Regions from separate parts of the Tannerella forsythia 92A2 genome, predicted to be linked through region 1. Evidence: riboswitches for the same ligand, from Rfam matches in the RefSeq annotation. Region 1 holds a riboswitch; the other holds the start of a gene.
The links. Region 1 has a riboswitch for cobalamin ahead of BFO_RS09655 (TonB-dependent receptor). Riboswitches for the same ligand answer to the same signal wherever they lie in the genome.
Positions count from the first base shown of each region.

Region 2: linked by a shared signal. The riboswitch ahead of BFO_RS06455 (4-hydroxyphenylacetate 3-hydroxylase family protein) and the one ahead of BFO_RS09655 (TonB-dependent receptor) in region 1 are both predicted to bind cobalamin.

Region 1 is NC_016610.1:2,375,218-2,383,022, reverse strand. It holds gene BFO_RS09665 (metallophosphoesterase family protein) at 1-680, shown strand, start outside; gene BFO_RS09660 (FAD:protein FMN transferase) at 1,025-2,065, opposite strand; cobalamin riboswitch at 2,420-2,615, shown strand; gene BFO_RS09655 (TonB-dependent receptor) at 2,742-5,102, shown strand; gene BFO_RS09650 (hypothetical protein) at 5,120-6,394, shown strand; gene BFO_RS09645 (PepSY domain-containing protein) at 6,408-7,805, shown strand, end outside.
Region 2 is NC_016610.1:1,583,356-1,591,160, forward strand. It holds gene BFO_RS06430 (hypothetical protein) at 25-1,692, shown strand; gene BFO_RS06435 (hypothetical protein) at 1,711-2,076, shown strand; gene BFO_RS06440 (DUF4372 domain-containing protein) at 2,182-2,580, shown strand; gene BFO_RS06445 (IS4 family transposase) at 2,552-3,301, shown strand; cobalamin riboswitch at 4,165-4,374, shown strand; gene BFO_RS06455 (4-hydroxyphenylacetate 3-hydroxylase family protein) at 4,640-6,100, shown strand; gene BFO_RS06460 (NifU family protein) at 6,105-6,422, shown strand; gene BFO_RS06465 (acetyl-CoA hydrolase/transferase family protein) at 6,425-7,717, shown strand; gene BFO_RS06470 (4-hydroxybutyrate dehydrogenase) at 7,750-7,805, shown strand, end outside.

The DNA.
Region 1 (7,805 bases):
ATGACGAGTTTGACATGACCCGTGAAGAACTGTTTACGGTGATTCAAAGCATACCTTACAACTTGACAGCTACGACCGAAGGTATCCATGGCGTGACGAACTTTATCTTGCCGATTCTCTCGGCTACGACCGGAAAAACGGCCGAACTGCTGTATTGCTTCGACTCGAATGCCTATTCGAAACTCGAAGACGTGAAGGGATACGATTATATCAGAGCGGATCAAATTGCTTGGTATCGCGCACAAAGCGAGTCTTTTACACGTGCCAACGGAGGTATTCCCATCCCCTCGTTGGCTTTCTTCCATATCCCGTTTCCCGAGTTTAATCAGGCCTCTTCGGACGAGCATGCACACTTCTGCGGAACACGTATGGAAGCCGCTTCATCTCCGAAACTCAATTCGGGCATGTTTGTGGCGATGAAAGAGATGAAAGATATCGAAGGGGTGTTTGTCGGACATGATCATGACAATGATTACGCCGTTCAGTGGCATGGCATTCTGCTGGCTTTCGGACGCTATAGCGGTGGAAATACGGTTTACAACAACCTCAAACCGAATGGAGCCCGCATCATTGAACTGACGGAAGGGGTCAAAGGTTTTCGTACGTATATCCGTCTGCGGGGTGGAACTATTATTAACGACCTGAAATATCCCGAATATTTTACGGACCAGAAGAATTAGCACAAACACTCCAATATGCCACATGTCGGGATAACCGGCTATCCAACCGCCACGTTTCGTTTTTCCGTTTGGGAAGAGCGAAACGTGGCGTTTGTTGTTTTAGCTTTCTTTCTCCATCTTTTTTTCAGGCTCGGGTCCATCCCTCGCATTTTATACCCTAAAACCCATTCGTTTGATAAGAAAGACGGCTTCTTCGTCCAATAGCGGCCTGAAAACTTGTAGAACCACCTGTCTCGTGCTTATCTTTGCATCCACAGACATAATATTTCATAATAAAGTCTTTTTAGTGGTATATAAATGGTTTATGCGAGGAATCCGAGACGTGAGTCTGGGATTTTTTCTTTTTAAGGCTTTACCATAGCCGAATGCATGCCGCCGGAATATTGGATCCGGTTTTGTCCTGCCTCGTCCGAATAAATCACATAATATTCGATATCCCGAAGTGTTTCGGCCATGCGGAGAGCTGCTTCTACGCCCATCGCCATAAACGCCGTGGCATATGCATCTGCCGTCATGCAGTCAGGCGCAATGATCGATGCACTCAGGATCGTTTGCTCCGAAGGATAGCCGGTGCGGGGATCAATCGTATGGGCGTATTTCTTGCCTCCTTTGATATAAAAATTACGGTAATTGCCTGACGTAGCCATCCCTCTCTTACCGCAAAGCGCTACCACCTGGCCGATGTCATTTTTAATCCCTGTCGTATCGTCTTCAGGCTTACTGATACCGATACGCCAGCATTCTCCTTTGGGATTCAATCCTTTGGAGGTAACTTCGCCACCGATATCGACCATATAATTTTCTACTCCCTCACGTTCAAGCAGTGCAGCAATCACGTCGCAGGCATACCCTTTGGCAAGGGCGGAGAAATTAAGCTGGATACGCGGGTCTTCCTTGATCACACGCCGGCTTTCGAGACGTATTTTTCGGTAGCCGACAAACGTTAACAAGCTATCGATAACGGGTTGCGATACACTGTCTTTTTGTTCAAATCCAAAGCCCCACAGATTGATCAACGGAGCAGCTGTTGCATCGAAAGCTCCATCGGAGTGCACAGATACTTCCATGGCCTTGTTAAAAACGGTTATGAACCGATCGTCAATCTCCACCTCTTCGTTTCGATTTACTTTGGCCAATATCGAGTGGGGATTAAAAGGGTTCAGAGAGAGATTAAAGGCCTGAAACTCCGCGTCGATTTTTTCGGTCAACAACACGGACGATTCGTATTTAATCTGATAGAGCGTATGAAAAACCGTTCCGCTCTCTTCGTAATATTGAGGTGGAGAAGAGCGGCACGATATAACCGACAGGATGGTCAAAAAAAAGAGAGCAGATCGAAAAAAAACGCATTGTTTGTTTGTTTTCTCTGAAGGAAATTTCATCATCGGATTCATTGTATTTTCTGCATTAATTTTCGCGCAAAGATACGTTACAATTTTCATTTTCTTCAACAATAAAATTTCAAGGATTCTACAAGGCCATCCGCTGTAAACTTTACAAACTATAAAATTATTGAAAATCATCTGCTTGTAAAAATTTTAACGATTTTATATTATCGGATGATTTGTTTATTTTCAAACAATTACATAGGATTTGCTAAAAAAGCATCACGCCACAAAATACAGACAAGGTTTTACGCAATCAGGATTGATTGGAATAAAGTAATGTAGATTAACAATAACAGTGCCGTTTAAAGCCGTAAAAAAAGAATTTATAGCGGAAATATCGAAATAAATGCTTAATTTTGCAGCTGTTTTGGTGATACGTCGGTCATTCTGCCGTTCGCATAAAAGGGAATCCGGTCGGAGTCCGGAACAGTGCCCGCTACTGTGGAACCCGTGAAGAGGAAAAGCAAACTTACACCACTGTCGTCATTGACGGGAAGGTCGCTTTTCGGGGTGTAGTCAGGAAACCTGCCAAGCATAAAAGACGAACATGTTCTCGGGGGCAAGAACAGCGTGATTGGAATCGAATGATTTTTTAGTTTCGACCATAGGGTGAGAAGCCTGCAAGTAGCCATGCTGCTTTGCAGGTATGTTTAGGTTATTGTTTATCAGTTTTATGATGAAGTTGATCCTGTCGTTTGCATTATGTTTATGTCTGTTCGGTACGGAAGCGGTGGCGCAGAATAAGTATGTGTTGTCCGGAGCCGTCACCGATGCGACAGGACATCCCGTATCGATGGCAACCGTTGCGATTGAACATACATCGCTGGGGGCATTTACCGACGACAAGGGACATTATACCTTGGAGTTGTCGGCCGGGAAGCATATCGTTGCCGTATCTTCGGTCGGATATAAAACCGAGAGAAAGGAACTGAACATCCGAAAAAACACGAAGCAGGATTTTATGCTCGAAGAAAACACGGTTGTTTTAAAAGCTGTCGAGGTTTACGGCAAGACGCAGTCCCAACAGGTCAGAGAGGGAGCATATGCCGCCAATGCCCTTGATATGAGGCCGCTTACCAATACGATCCACAGTCTGAATACGATCGTCAACCGCACCATGGGCGTCAAAGTGCGTGAAGAAGGTGGGGTAGGTTCCGATTTCGAACTGTCGGTCAATGGCCTTTCGGGCAATTCCGTGCGTTACTTTATCGACGGAGTGCCGATGAGCGCGAAAGGGCGCGGCATATCGCTGGCCAACTTGCCGGTCAATATCATCGACCGGGTAGAGATCTACAAGGGAGTAGTGCCTTCGCATTTGGGAGGCGATGCCTTGGGAGGCGCCATTAACGTCATCACCCGAAAGGAACGGAAGAACTACCTTGACGTGTCGTACGGCATCGGGTCGTTTCATACACATAAAGCCGATATGTTCGGGCAGTATGTGATGCCGAAGAGCGGCATCGTGATCCGTCCCGTAGCCGGAATTAATTATTCAAAGAACGATTATCTGATGAAAGGCGTCGAGCTGTGGGACGAGGCCGAGCGACGGTTCCGACCGTTCGACCGCAAGCGTTTCCATGACGATTATTTCTCGGTACTGACACAGCTTGAAGCCGGTGTTACGCATCGCCGGTGGGCTGATGAATTTTTCCTTTCGGGATCGTTCTCGTCCGTACACAAGCAGCTGCAGACCGGTTCGATTCAAAGCATCGTGTACGGTAAGGCCGAGCGCGAATCCGAAGCATGGAACATCTCGGCGCGGTATATGAAGAATGATTTTCTGCTGCCCGGCCTCAAAGCCAACCTTTCCCTGTCGCATACGTGGGACCATGCGCTGACGACCGACACGGCATTCCGCAAATACAACTGGGACGGCGCTTACATCGAATCGTCGCGCAACGAGATTACGGGGCGCGACCGTACACGCCGGCATAACAAACGGCCGCTGACGACCGTGCGCACCGGGTTCGATTACCGCATTGACGCGCGTCACGGTCTTAACCTAAACTATTTGATGAACCGCACGGGCAATGAACGATACGACGAGATCGATACCGACTTTGATCCGTCGAACGATATCTTTACGAAGCATATTCTGGGGCTTTCGTATAATCAGCGTCTCGTGAACGATCGTTGGCAGAACTCGTTATTTGTGAAGAATTATACGAATTATTTGAATGTCACCCAGCAGGATTTGCCGTGGATTACCGGCTCGCGCGAGAAGCAGGGCGCTTCGACGAAAAACTATACCGGCTACGGACTGGCTATGCGCTATGGTTTCGGCGAAGGGCTGTCGCTCAAGGCTTCGTACGAACACAGCATGCGTCTGCCGCTGGCACGCGAGTTGCTCGGCAACGGTACGACCGTCTATGCCAACCTGCAGCTGAAGCCCGAAAGCAGCGACAATTACAACCTCGGACTGTTCGGTACGCTGAACCCCGCGCCCGGTCATCAGCTGTTTTACGAAGTGAACGGCTTTTTCCGCGATGTGAAAGACTATATCCGCGCCGTGATCTCCGAGGCCGAAGGGCTGAGCCAGTACGGCAATGTGGCCAGCGTAGCCATTAAAGGCATTGAGGGCGAAATAAGATATACGTACGACGATTGGTTGCAGGTGATTGCCAACGGCAGTTATGAAGACGCCCGCAGCATGACGCGCTATTACCCCGACGGCAAGGAGATGATTACATACAAAAACCGTGTGCCGAATCGGCCGTGGCTGTTCGGTAACGTGGAGGTGAACGTGAAGAAGCGCGATTTTCTGCTGAAAAAGAGTATTCTGCGTGCAGGTTATAACTTCGAGTATGTGCATTGGTTTTTCCTGACGTGGGAAGGATACGGCAGCCTTGCGAGCAAGTCGCGTATTCCTTCGCAATATCAGCACAACGTATCGCTTTCGCTATCGTTCGATAACGACAAATACAATGTGTCTGTTACCTGTAACAACCTGTTCGATCGTTTGGCTTACGATAATTTTAAGCTGCAGAAGCCCGGCCGGTCGTTCTTTTGCAAATTCAGAATATTTATTAACTAATTATATTAACAAGGACAATGAAAACTATTCGATTTTATGTATGGATGCTGCTGGCCGCATTGGCCGGCGTAGCTTTTACGGCGTGTGAGGATGACAAACCCGATCCGAAGATCATCGATCCGCTGTTTGATTCGCATTTCGATGTTTGGGTATCGATCGGCAAGAATGCCGGTATGGGGTCTGCCGGAACTTTATTGGTGCAAAACACGAAATCGCTCGACACAAAGGAGCAGATTCATTTTGTGAATACCGGAGCCGACGTAACGGCTAAACTGTATCAGGAAGCCATTATCAAAGGAGCTTATTACTATCAGGTGCCGAAAGGGGAAAACCGTTTTGGAAAGTACCGGATTACGGGAAAGGACGTGCAAACTATTGCAGAGTTTCCGTTTCAGAAGAATACGTTGAAAGGCCGCAAATATACGCATGCGTGGATCGATGACCATACGCTGGTGTTGATGGCTGCTAACGGAAAGGCCGATAAAGTGATCTGGATCAAGGTGAATACGGACCAGATGAAGATCATTGCCGAAGGCGAACTGAAGTTGCCGAAATTGCCGGGCAAAGCCGGTAAACCGGGTAAATTCAGCACATCGGGTATTGCCGGCTTCAGAAAGAGCGACGGGAAAATCCTGTATTCGTATCTGGATAATAACGATAAGGTACGTTTTTACATGGCTTTTATTAACCCGGCCGATATGTCGGTAGAGAAGACCGTGATGGAAGACCGTGCCGAGTTTATGGCCGGAACGGCTTATGGCGAACTTTTGCAGAGCAAGAGTTTCTTTACGCCCGAAGGCGACTACTACTTGGCCTGCAACAGCGTACTGAAAGGGGCAACGAGCAACACCCAACAATATGGAGCATTGTTACGTATTAAGAAAGGTGAGACCGACTTCGACAAGAGCTACAAAGGGTATAATTATCCGAAAGGCAAAATCGTAACGGTCGATTATCTGGGTAATGAAAAAGCGTTGCTCTACATTCAGGATCCGGAACATACGAAAGCGAAAGGCTGGGGAGAAGACTATAACTGCTACTACGCCGTCCTCGACTTGAAGACCGACAAAGTGGAAGAGATCAAGCACGATGGCAAAGTGCTGCCTTACAGCAGCGGTACGTTCTCGCAGCGTTCCATTGTGCTGGGCGACAAGGCGTATATCGGGGTGAATCCCGAAAATGAGCTGCCTTGTGTTTATATCTACGATATCAAAACGGGAGAGGTAACGAAAGGCCTGACAATTGCCAAAGGCTACCTGTTCGGTCGTATCGTGGCATTGAAAGATAAATAAAAACGGTATTGAAATGAAGAAGGTAAGGGCATTTTTCTTTTCCGTTCACCGGATATTCGGGACGATCGTCTGCGTATTCTTTTTTATGTGGTTCGTGTCGGGGCTGGTACTGATTTATCACCCGTTCCCGAATGTGACCGGGCAACAGTTGCGCGAACGGATGGAGTCGTTGCCTTCTTCATTGCCTGATGTGGAGGCCGTGCTGGCGCGTCTGCCGGAGCCGGTCTCAAACATTGAGGCTGTCGGTGTGCGTCAGTTTCAGGGGCAGACGCTCTTGACCATCGAGACGGCAGACAGCGCCTATGTGCGTTGCGCCGATACGTTGCAGACGGTCATGCCCGTTACGCGCGAGACGATCGATGCCGTAGTACGGAGGTGGGTCGATGCCGATCCTGTGCGTGTCGATACGTTGCATAAACGTGACATCTGGATCATGTATTCGCGCTACCTGAGCGAGATGCCGATCTGCAAATTTTATTACGACGATGCCGAAAAGCATGAGCTGTATATCGCTTCCCGCACGGGAGAAGTGTTGCAGTTCACCACCGCCCGTCAGCGGTTCTGGGCGTATATCGGAGCTATTCCGCATAAGTTCTACCTGCCTGTGCTTCGCCAACATACCGACGCATGGGTCTGGTCGCTCACCATCGGCGGGATTATTGCGCTGATTGCCGCCCTGTCGGGGTTGTATGCCGGCATATACATTTTATATAAGCGCTACAAGTCGCGCGGTAAATTCGGCAGTCCGTATAAGAAACACTGGTATAAGTGGCATCATATCAGCGGACTGATTTTCGGCGTCTTTCTCGTTACGTTTGCCTTCAGCGGCGCGATGGCTTTGCAGCGTATTCCGCAGTGGGTCATCAAGACGCATGGCGACTATCGCGTCAGCGACACGAAGTTTCGGGGGCGTCCGCTTCCGGTCGAACGTTATGCGCTCGATTACCGCCTTCTCGCGGAGGCTTATCCCGGGCTGAAAACGGTCGAATGGTCGCATTTCCGCGATGTGCCCGTCTATGAGGTGCAAACGGCCGACCTTACGGTCAGCATCGACGCCTCGGGTACAGACGTGAAAGAGCTGAGTCTGACGGATAAGCAGATTACGCAGGCCGTACGTCATATCCATGGTGAAGAGGCGGAACTCACGGTTTCGCTTATCGACGCATACGAAGAGTATTACCTCTCGCGAAGCGGTCGGTTGCCCTTGCCTGTATATAAAGTGGAGGTCGATAATGCGGATCGCAGCGTCTATTATGTCGATCCGGCGACGGGCGAGTTTCGTTATTTGAACCGTGCCCGCAAAGCCAAAAAGTGGGTGTTCAGCGGATTGCATTATCTGAATATTCATTGGTTAGTGGAACGTCCGGTCTTGTGGACCATCGCCATCTGGACGCTGTGCCTTGGCGGAGCG
Region 2 (7,805 bases), 790 kb from region 1:
TTTAAAATTAATAATTAAACCAGTATGAAAAAATGTTTTTTTTGTGTAGGAAGAATGGTAGGAGTTTTTCTACTTTTATTGAATTCTTGTTCTGATAATGCCCTTTTAGAGGATGGCATCAATGCCTCCGAAAGAGAAAAAGCAGAAAGAGTAATGTTGAGAAATGCAAATGAAGATGAGACGGAAAAATATCTCGTGCAATTTGCAGAAGTGCTTTCAAAGGCTGTCTATGAAAGAGAAGATGTACGCGCATTTTTGAAAAAAGAGTCCCTAAAGCAATTTGACAAAAACTATGATGTCTTATACGAGCTTGTAAAAGAAGAAACCATCAACGGAAAATCCTTCCGAGATATCCTTGTTTCCTATTCTTCGGATAAGATAATCAGAGAAATTGAAACCAATGTATCTTTATTAAATATTTTGGTTCCCAAAATTGCTCTGTTTAAAGTAGAACCAGAGAATTTGAACACTGAAGACAATGAAATTCCAGTAGCAATATCTAGAGATTCCGAGACATCGCTTTATTTAAATGGTAAAAAAGAATTAAGCCTCCAAAAAGGGGAAGTGCCAAGCTTTCATGTATTTGTGGTAAATGAAAATAGTCGAGTTGTAGCTGTAAATGAAGAGAGTGAAATGCTTGCTTCAACCGGAAGCACAAAAGCAAAAAGGGTTAGAAGTATGAATACCGGAACAAATCGCAAGTCTATTATTTTCAAATCTCCAAACTTTGATGGAGGGAATAATTCGGAAGCAGTGGATACAAGATCGGCTTGGGTAGGAAGTGATATAGTTGGAGAGAAAGAGTTGGAAGCTTTTGAGTATTTTTATACTAATGATGGAAGTGTTAATCAAAAAGCACTTCAACGTGACTATATTTATTATGGAATAACACCTCAAAAAACATCAGGAAGTCTAAATCGATCTATATCAGAATACATTTCTTTTTTAGAAATAAATCCCAAAACCTACTTTAAAATATCAGATCAGCGAGATTCACCATCTCCTAATAAAGACCCCTATATTAAAGAAGATGAAATCGTTAATATGAAACGTGAACTTTCCGAGGCGGAATTAGTAGATAAAATGTGGACAAAAGGTGCATATGAATTTCGATTTGAAATAGTAACATCGACAAATCAACATCCTTATATCGTATATATACCGTTGAGACCAGATGAAATATGGGACTTTCATATTGACTATGAGTATATACACCATACTTTCTTTAGACATTCTAAACATATATATAAAATAGATCCTAATAAATTTACTGCCAAAAGAGTGAATTTGACACCCAATAGAATATCATTTGGCAAATGGCACCTTGCAGAAGAATCGATTTACCGATATGTAACAATTTTAGAAGAAGATGAAAGTATAGAAAATACATATGAAAATGAATATGAGACCACTCGTGTACAAATGGACAAATTTAAAGGAGACGTAAAAGTAGGTTTAGGTCTTGGAAAAATTAATATAAATGGGGGTGTAGAGACTGAAAAAACAGAAACAAACAGTATCAGAGAGAAGAAGAAAGTAATTGTTAGAAGAAAAGAGGCGTCTGATCACTTAGGAAGTGTTCGCATCTATTTTTATGATCCTATTATTGAAAATGTTCTTTGGAAAGGGGTATTTCATGAGGTTTATACATACAATACAGGTATCGTTACATTTGGCATTTCTGTACGATAAGATAAATCATATTCAATTATGAAATCACAAAAATCACAACTTCTTTTTACTTTATTCACAGTTATGATATACAGTATGGTATTATGTAGTTGTGAGAAAGAAAACGGATATGCAAAAAAGGAGAAGAAAGAAAACCAAGTGACTATGAAAGTCTTTTGTAATACTTCCGGTGTACCTGTAAGAATATATGGGTACAAGTCTGGTGGTCTAATCATTAAAGATCAATGGGAAGGTGAATTTGTTACAAAAGACTGGGAAGTACAGTTAGTTGCTTACTGTAATGATAAAACAGCATTGGTAACATTAGAAATTTATGTAAATGGAAAGTTAAAAAGCAGAGGAGAGGGAAATAGCTATGTGGCTATTGGCGCCAAATTAAAATAACCTTTTTCATTACTGACCGACAAAAGTTTAGAATAAAAATAAGGGGCTCCACCGAAGCATTGCCCCCAAAGCTGTAAATTTGTATTGCAACGCAAATTCTCAACTATGGGCAAAGATAATACAAAGAAATTAGTTGGTCAGCCGATTTTCAAACAAATCGTAAAAATACTTCCGCGTGAGCAGTTTGACATCTTGGTACGACAATGCGGCAGCGACCGTTATTATAAGGCATTCTTTTCGTGGGATCAACTTATCGTGATGTTGTTCGGGATATTTTCCCGCTGCGATTCTATGGGCGAAGTCTGCGACGGTATGCGGGCGCTGGAAGGCAAGCTGAATTACCTGAACATGGATTGTGCACCGGCGAAGAGTACGGCGGGTGACGCCTTGCGCGAGAGGAGAGCTTTTCAGGTTGTATTACTTTGCTTTGATAGCCTATTTCTGTCCGCTTTTGTCGGTCAGCCGGAAAAAGGACGTGGGTTTCGAGGAGTTTTACGCCTTTGACTCCACTACGGTGACCTTGTTTTCGGACATCATGAAAGGTGTGGGGCGCAACCCCAAGGACGACGGGAAGAAGAAAGGCGGGCTGAAAGTCCACATGCTGACCGACGTACACGCCGACACGGCCGTTTTCGCCACCATCAGCGAGGCGAAAATGCACGACAAGAAGTTTCTGTCCCACCTGAATCCGTCGAAAGGCAGCATGCCGGTCTTCGACAAGGCGTACAATTTCTATTGTCTGTTTTCCGACCGGACAAAAGAGGGGGTCAACTTTGTCTGCCGGTTGAAAGACAATGCCAAATCTCAATTACAGGAAGTCTTGTTCGAGAAGGAACTCAAAAAAGAAGAATCCGGTGTTTACAAAATAGAACATATCCACCTGGATTATAAACGGGGAAAGAAAAAAGAGACTCTTTGTCTGCGTTTGGTTTATTACAAGGACGAAAAAGGCAGGAAATACAAGTTTATCACCAACAACTGGGAGATAGCGCCCGAAGAAGTCGCTTTGATTTACAAATACAGGTGGACTATAGAGCTGACATTCAAAAAACTGAAACAAAACTTTCAACTGCACTTCTTCTACTCGGAAACGGAAAACGGGATAAAGACGCAGGTCTGGTGCACGCTGATTGCCCATTTGCTGTTAAACGTGGTGCGAGTCTTGTCCGGGGAGCAAAAAGGCGTTTTCAACCATCGCGGCATTGGTGCGGATACACTTGATTAGTCACTTGGATTTAATTTGGGTGGTGACAGAAGGACGTAAAGCCTACTCCAAACGTACTAAAAGTAAAAATAAAAACCCTTCGAATGTTCAATTATCTTTATTTTAGAAGGAGGCAGCTTTTGAAAAACAGAAAAAGAAATGATAAATGCATGTATATTAACTAATTACAGATAAAAGCCGATGGATTTTGATTTTAGTCGGTTAATAGTGAATCTTTTTCTCTTAAAGACTAAGTAATGTTATACATTCCTTCATTCTTTCTTTTATGGAAAGGATGGCGGAATTTTCTATACAAACTAAAAATGGAATCATTGAGTAAATGAGCTATAGCGAAGAAAATAATCTTTTTTGCTTTCTCTTTTTTCTGGCCACTTAAATATAAAAAACTCTTCTTTTTATCTGATAAATCGATGTGGGAGCCAGTTTACAGTATTGACAACAAGTTCACAAGTCGATATGGAGATGAAAAACATGACTTGGCAGACGTATGAGGAGGCGTGGCACAAGGTGATAACGACATAGAATTCGAATAATTTCCTTGTGTCGGTCAGCAATCATGTACGGCTTAGATTTTCGCAAAAAGACCGTATGTAGCGCCCTCCGACGGAGGCAAAAAGCCGGCAGAGCCGCATATTACCAGACACGGCGGATGAACTGCAAAGAACAGTCCGGAGCAACGATAGCACCGGCCGACACTATCCTCAACGAGCAACTTCCGTTCCGTTACGCTCGCTTACAATAACTTGTTTATTAGCATATCTTCATCCTCTTTCAGACAGAAAACAAATATGGAATCTGTCTAAAAGAGCGTATCGGATGTCATTTTTTTTCATTTATTCTTGTTCGATCGGAAAATACTGATTTCCTTTGTCCCCGTCACAGGTGATTCATCATGCGTTCATGGATGATGGATTGAAAAGGGAATCCGGTGCGAGTCCGGAACTGTACCCTCAGCTGTAATTTCAGTAGAATGGTTTTGCATTCTTTTTGATCACTGTATGCCACATCAAGGCTACGGGAAGATCGCAAAACCTTGAAAAAGTCAGAAGACCTGCCTGGGCGACTTTTTTTCATTCTTGGGGAACAGGGAATGGAAAAGACTGCAACATATTTGAATAGATATAATTGTTGAATCTATTGCGAGAAGACAGGTTCGTGGTGTGTACACGAGGTCTTCGGATGGGTGTGTAACGCAACAGACCTTGTTCTGTGTCGACGTAAGGAAGAGTCGCGTCGTTCCGGAATCGGTGTAGAGGCGAAGTATATCCTTTTTGTTCTTCTTCGCAATGGAAGAATCGGGCAAACCGGACATTTTTTAACTTATAAAAAGAAATATACATGAAGACAAGAGAAGAGTACGTGGAAAGCCTCAGGAAGCTGAACCTGAAGGTGTATTTTATGGGTGAACGGATTCATAATCCAGTCGATCATCCGGTAATCAGGCCGTCGCTCAACTCCATCGCCATGACGTATGAATTGGCCGAAATGGAGGAGTACAAGGATATCATGACGGCGACATCGAACCTGACCGGTAAAACGGTCAACCGGTTCTGCCATCTGCATCAAAGCCCCGAAGACTTGAAGAAGAAAGTGAAAATGCAACGCCTGCTCGGACAGAAGACTGCAAGTTGTTTCCAGCGATGCGTCGGAATGGATGCCTTCAATGCCATCTATTCAACGACCTACGAAATGGATCAAGCCCTTGGCACAGAATACCACAAACGCTTTGTGGAATACATGAAATATGTACAGGATAACGACCTCGTAGTCGATGGGGCAATGACCGACCCGAAAGGCGACCGAGGACTCTCGCCATCGCAACAGGAAGACCCCGATCTATATGTTCATATCAACGAAGTAAGACCTGACGGCATCGTGGTGACAGGTGCCAAGGCCCACCAGACGGGAGCCGTAAACTCGCATGAGCACCTGATTATGCCGACGATCGCCATGAAAGAAGCCGACGCCGACTATGCCGTATCGTTTGCCATCGAGAGCGATGCCGAAGGAATCACGATGATCTACGGACGTCAGTCGTGCGACACGCGCAAGATGGAAGAAGGCGCCGATATTGACCTCGGCAATCCGATGTTCGGAGGGCACGAAGCGCTCGTCGTGTTCGACCATGTATTTATCCCCAACGAGCGAGTATTTATGTGTAAAGAATATCAGTTTGCCGGCATGATGGTCGAGCGTTTCGCCGGGTATCACCGCCAGTCATACGGAGGATGCAAGGTCGGTGTGGGCGACGTCCTGATTGGCGCGGCCGCTCTGGCTGCCGATTATAACGGCGTACCCAAAGCATCGCATATCAAAGATAAACTCATTGAGATGATTCACCTGAACGAGACGTTGTATGCCTGTGGAATCGCCTGCTCGTCGGAAGGGGTGAAGATGCCGGCCGGAAATTATATGATCGACCTGCTGCTGGCCAATGTCTGCAAACAGAATGTGACCCGTTTCCCGTATGAAATCACCCGTTTGGCCGAAGATATTGCCGGTGGACTGATGGTCACCATGCCGTCGGAACGGGACTTGCACTCGGAAGAAACGGGCGATATCGTCCGTAAATATCTGGCCGGAGCAAAAGGTAAAGACACCACCAACCGGATGCGTATCCTGCGTCTGATTGAGAATTTAACATTGGGGACGGCTGCCGTCGGCTACCGTACGGAGTCACTGCACGGAGCCGGATCGCCGCAAGCACAACGCATCATGATCGCACGTCAGGGCGATCTGGAGGCCAAGAAGAAAATGGCGCGCACCATCGCCCGCATCGACGAATCGTTAGACCAATAAGAACGTGAAGGAAACGGAACGATTCATCGAGAAAGAGGCCGTCACTGCCGTGCTGCGCGAAAAGGTCAGCCCTCTCCTGCGCAGTCACGGTGGAGACTTGACACTGACGGGAATCTCCCGGTCGGTCGTCAGAGTGTCTTTCACCGGAGCATGCCGATATTGTCCTTCGGCCTGCGAAACGCTCGAGCACGTCGTGCAGAAAATCCTTCGCGAAGCGCTGAGCGACGAAACGATCCGCGTGGAAACCGACTATGGCGTCAGTCAGGCACTGCTCGATGAAGCAAAACGGATCCTTCGAAAAACCCATGAATCGAATTTATAACAATGGAATGGAAAACAACCTATCGTAACAAAATTGTCTCGGCTGACGAAGCCGTCAGACAGATTCGCAACAATGAGCTGGTATCATTGGGTCATGCCGCCGGAGTGCCGCAGATGTGTGTCGATGCCTTGGTACGAAACTCTACGTATTTCAAAAACGTCGGCATTTATCACATGTTAGTTCTGGGCGAAGCAAAATATACGGAACCAGGGATGGAAGAGGCTTTCCGCCATGTCGCGAGTTTTATTGGGGCGAATACGCGTTCGGCGATCAAAGAGAAGCGGGTCGATTTTCTTCCGGCTTTCCTTTCCGAAGTGCCCCGCATGATTCGTGAGCGACTCATCCCCGTCGATGTCGCCATCGTACAGCTCTCCCCCCCTGACGAGGACGGGAATTGCAGCTTCGGCATATCGTCGGATTATTCGAAGCCATCAACCGAACATGCGCGGTTAGTGATCGGCGAGATCAACGAGCAGATGCCGTACATCGGAGGAGATAACCTGATTCATCTGTCGAAGCTCGACTGTATCGTGGAAGCCGACTATCCGCTTTACACGATTGCGCCTCCTCGTATCACCGAGGTAGAGGAGGCCATCGGGAGAAACTGTGCTACTCTGATCGAGGACGGAGCAACCCTTCAGTTGGGTATCGGCGCGATTCCGGATGCCGTGCTTCTTTTCCTGAAAGACAAGAAAAATCTGGGGATCCATTCGGAGATGTTCTCGGACGGAGTGCTGGAGTTAGTCAAAAACGGTGTAATCAACGGAAAGGCAAAAACGTTACATCCGAATAAAATGGTGGCAACGTTCCTGATGGGGACGCAGGCGTTGTATGACTTTGTGAATCATAACCCCGACGTGGAGATGTATCCGTCGGATTATGTGAATGACCCTCGGGTAATTGCGCAAAACGATCGGATGATCAGCATCAACAGTTGTCTTTCGGTCGATCTTGCCGGTCAGGTTTCGTCGGAGAGCATTGGCTTGCAGCAAATCAGCGGGACGGGCGGTCAGGTAGATTATGTACGTGGCAGCATGTGGTCGAGAGGCGGAAAAAGCATCATGGCCATGCCTTCGACGGCAAAAAACGGTACGACTTCGCGGATCGTAGCCACACTGACCGAAGGCACCACGGTCACAACCTCGCGCAACGATGTGGATTACGTGGTGACCGAATACGGAGTCGCCCGTCTGAGAGGCAAATCGCTCCGCGAACGCGCCAAGGCATTGATCAAGATTGCTCATCCCGATTTCAGAGAAGAATTGGAAGCATTTTATCAACAGCGTTTTCATTAAGTCCGATACGTATCATTCAAAATATTACGAATATGCAACTATTCAAATTAAAAACAACGATTCACCGGTTCGAATCATTCGGTGATTT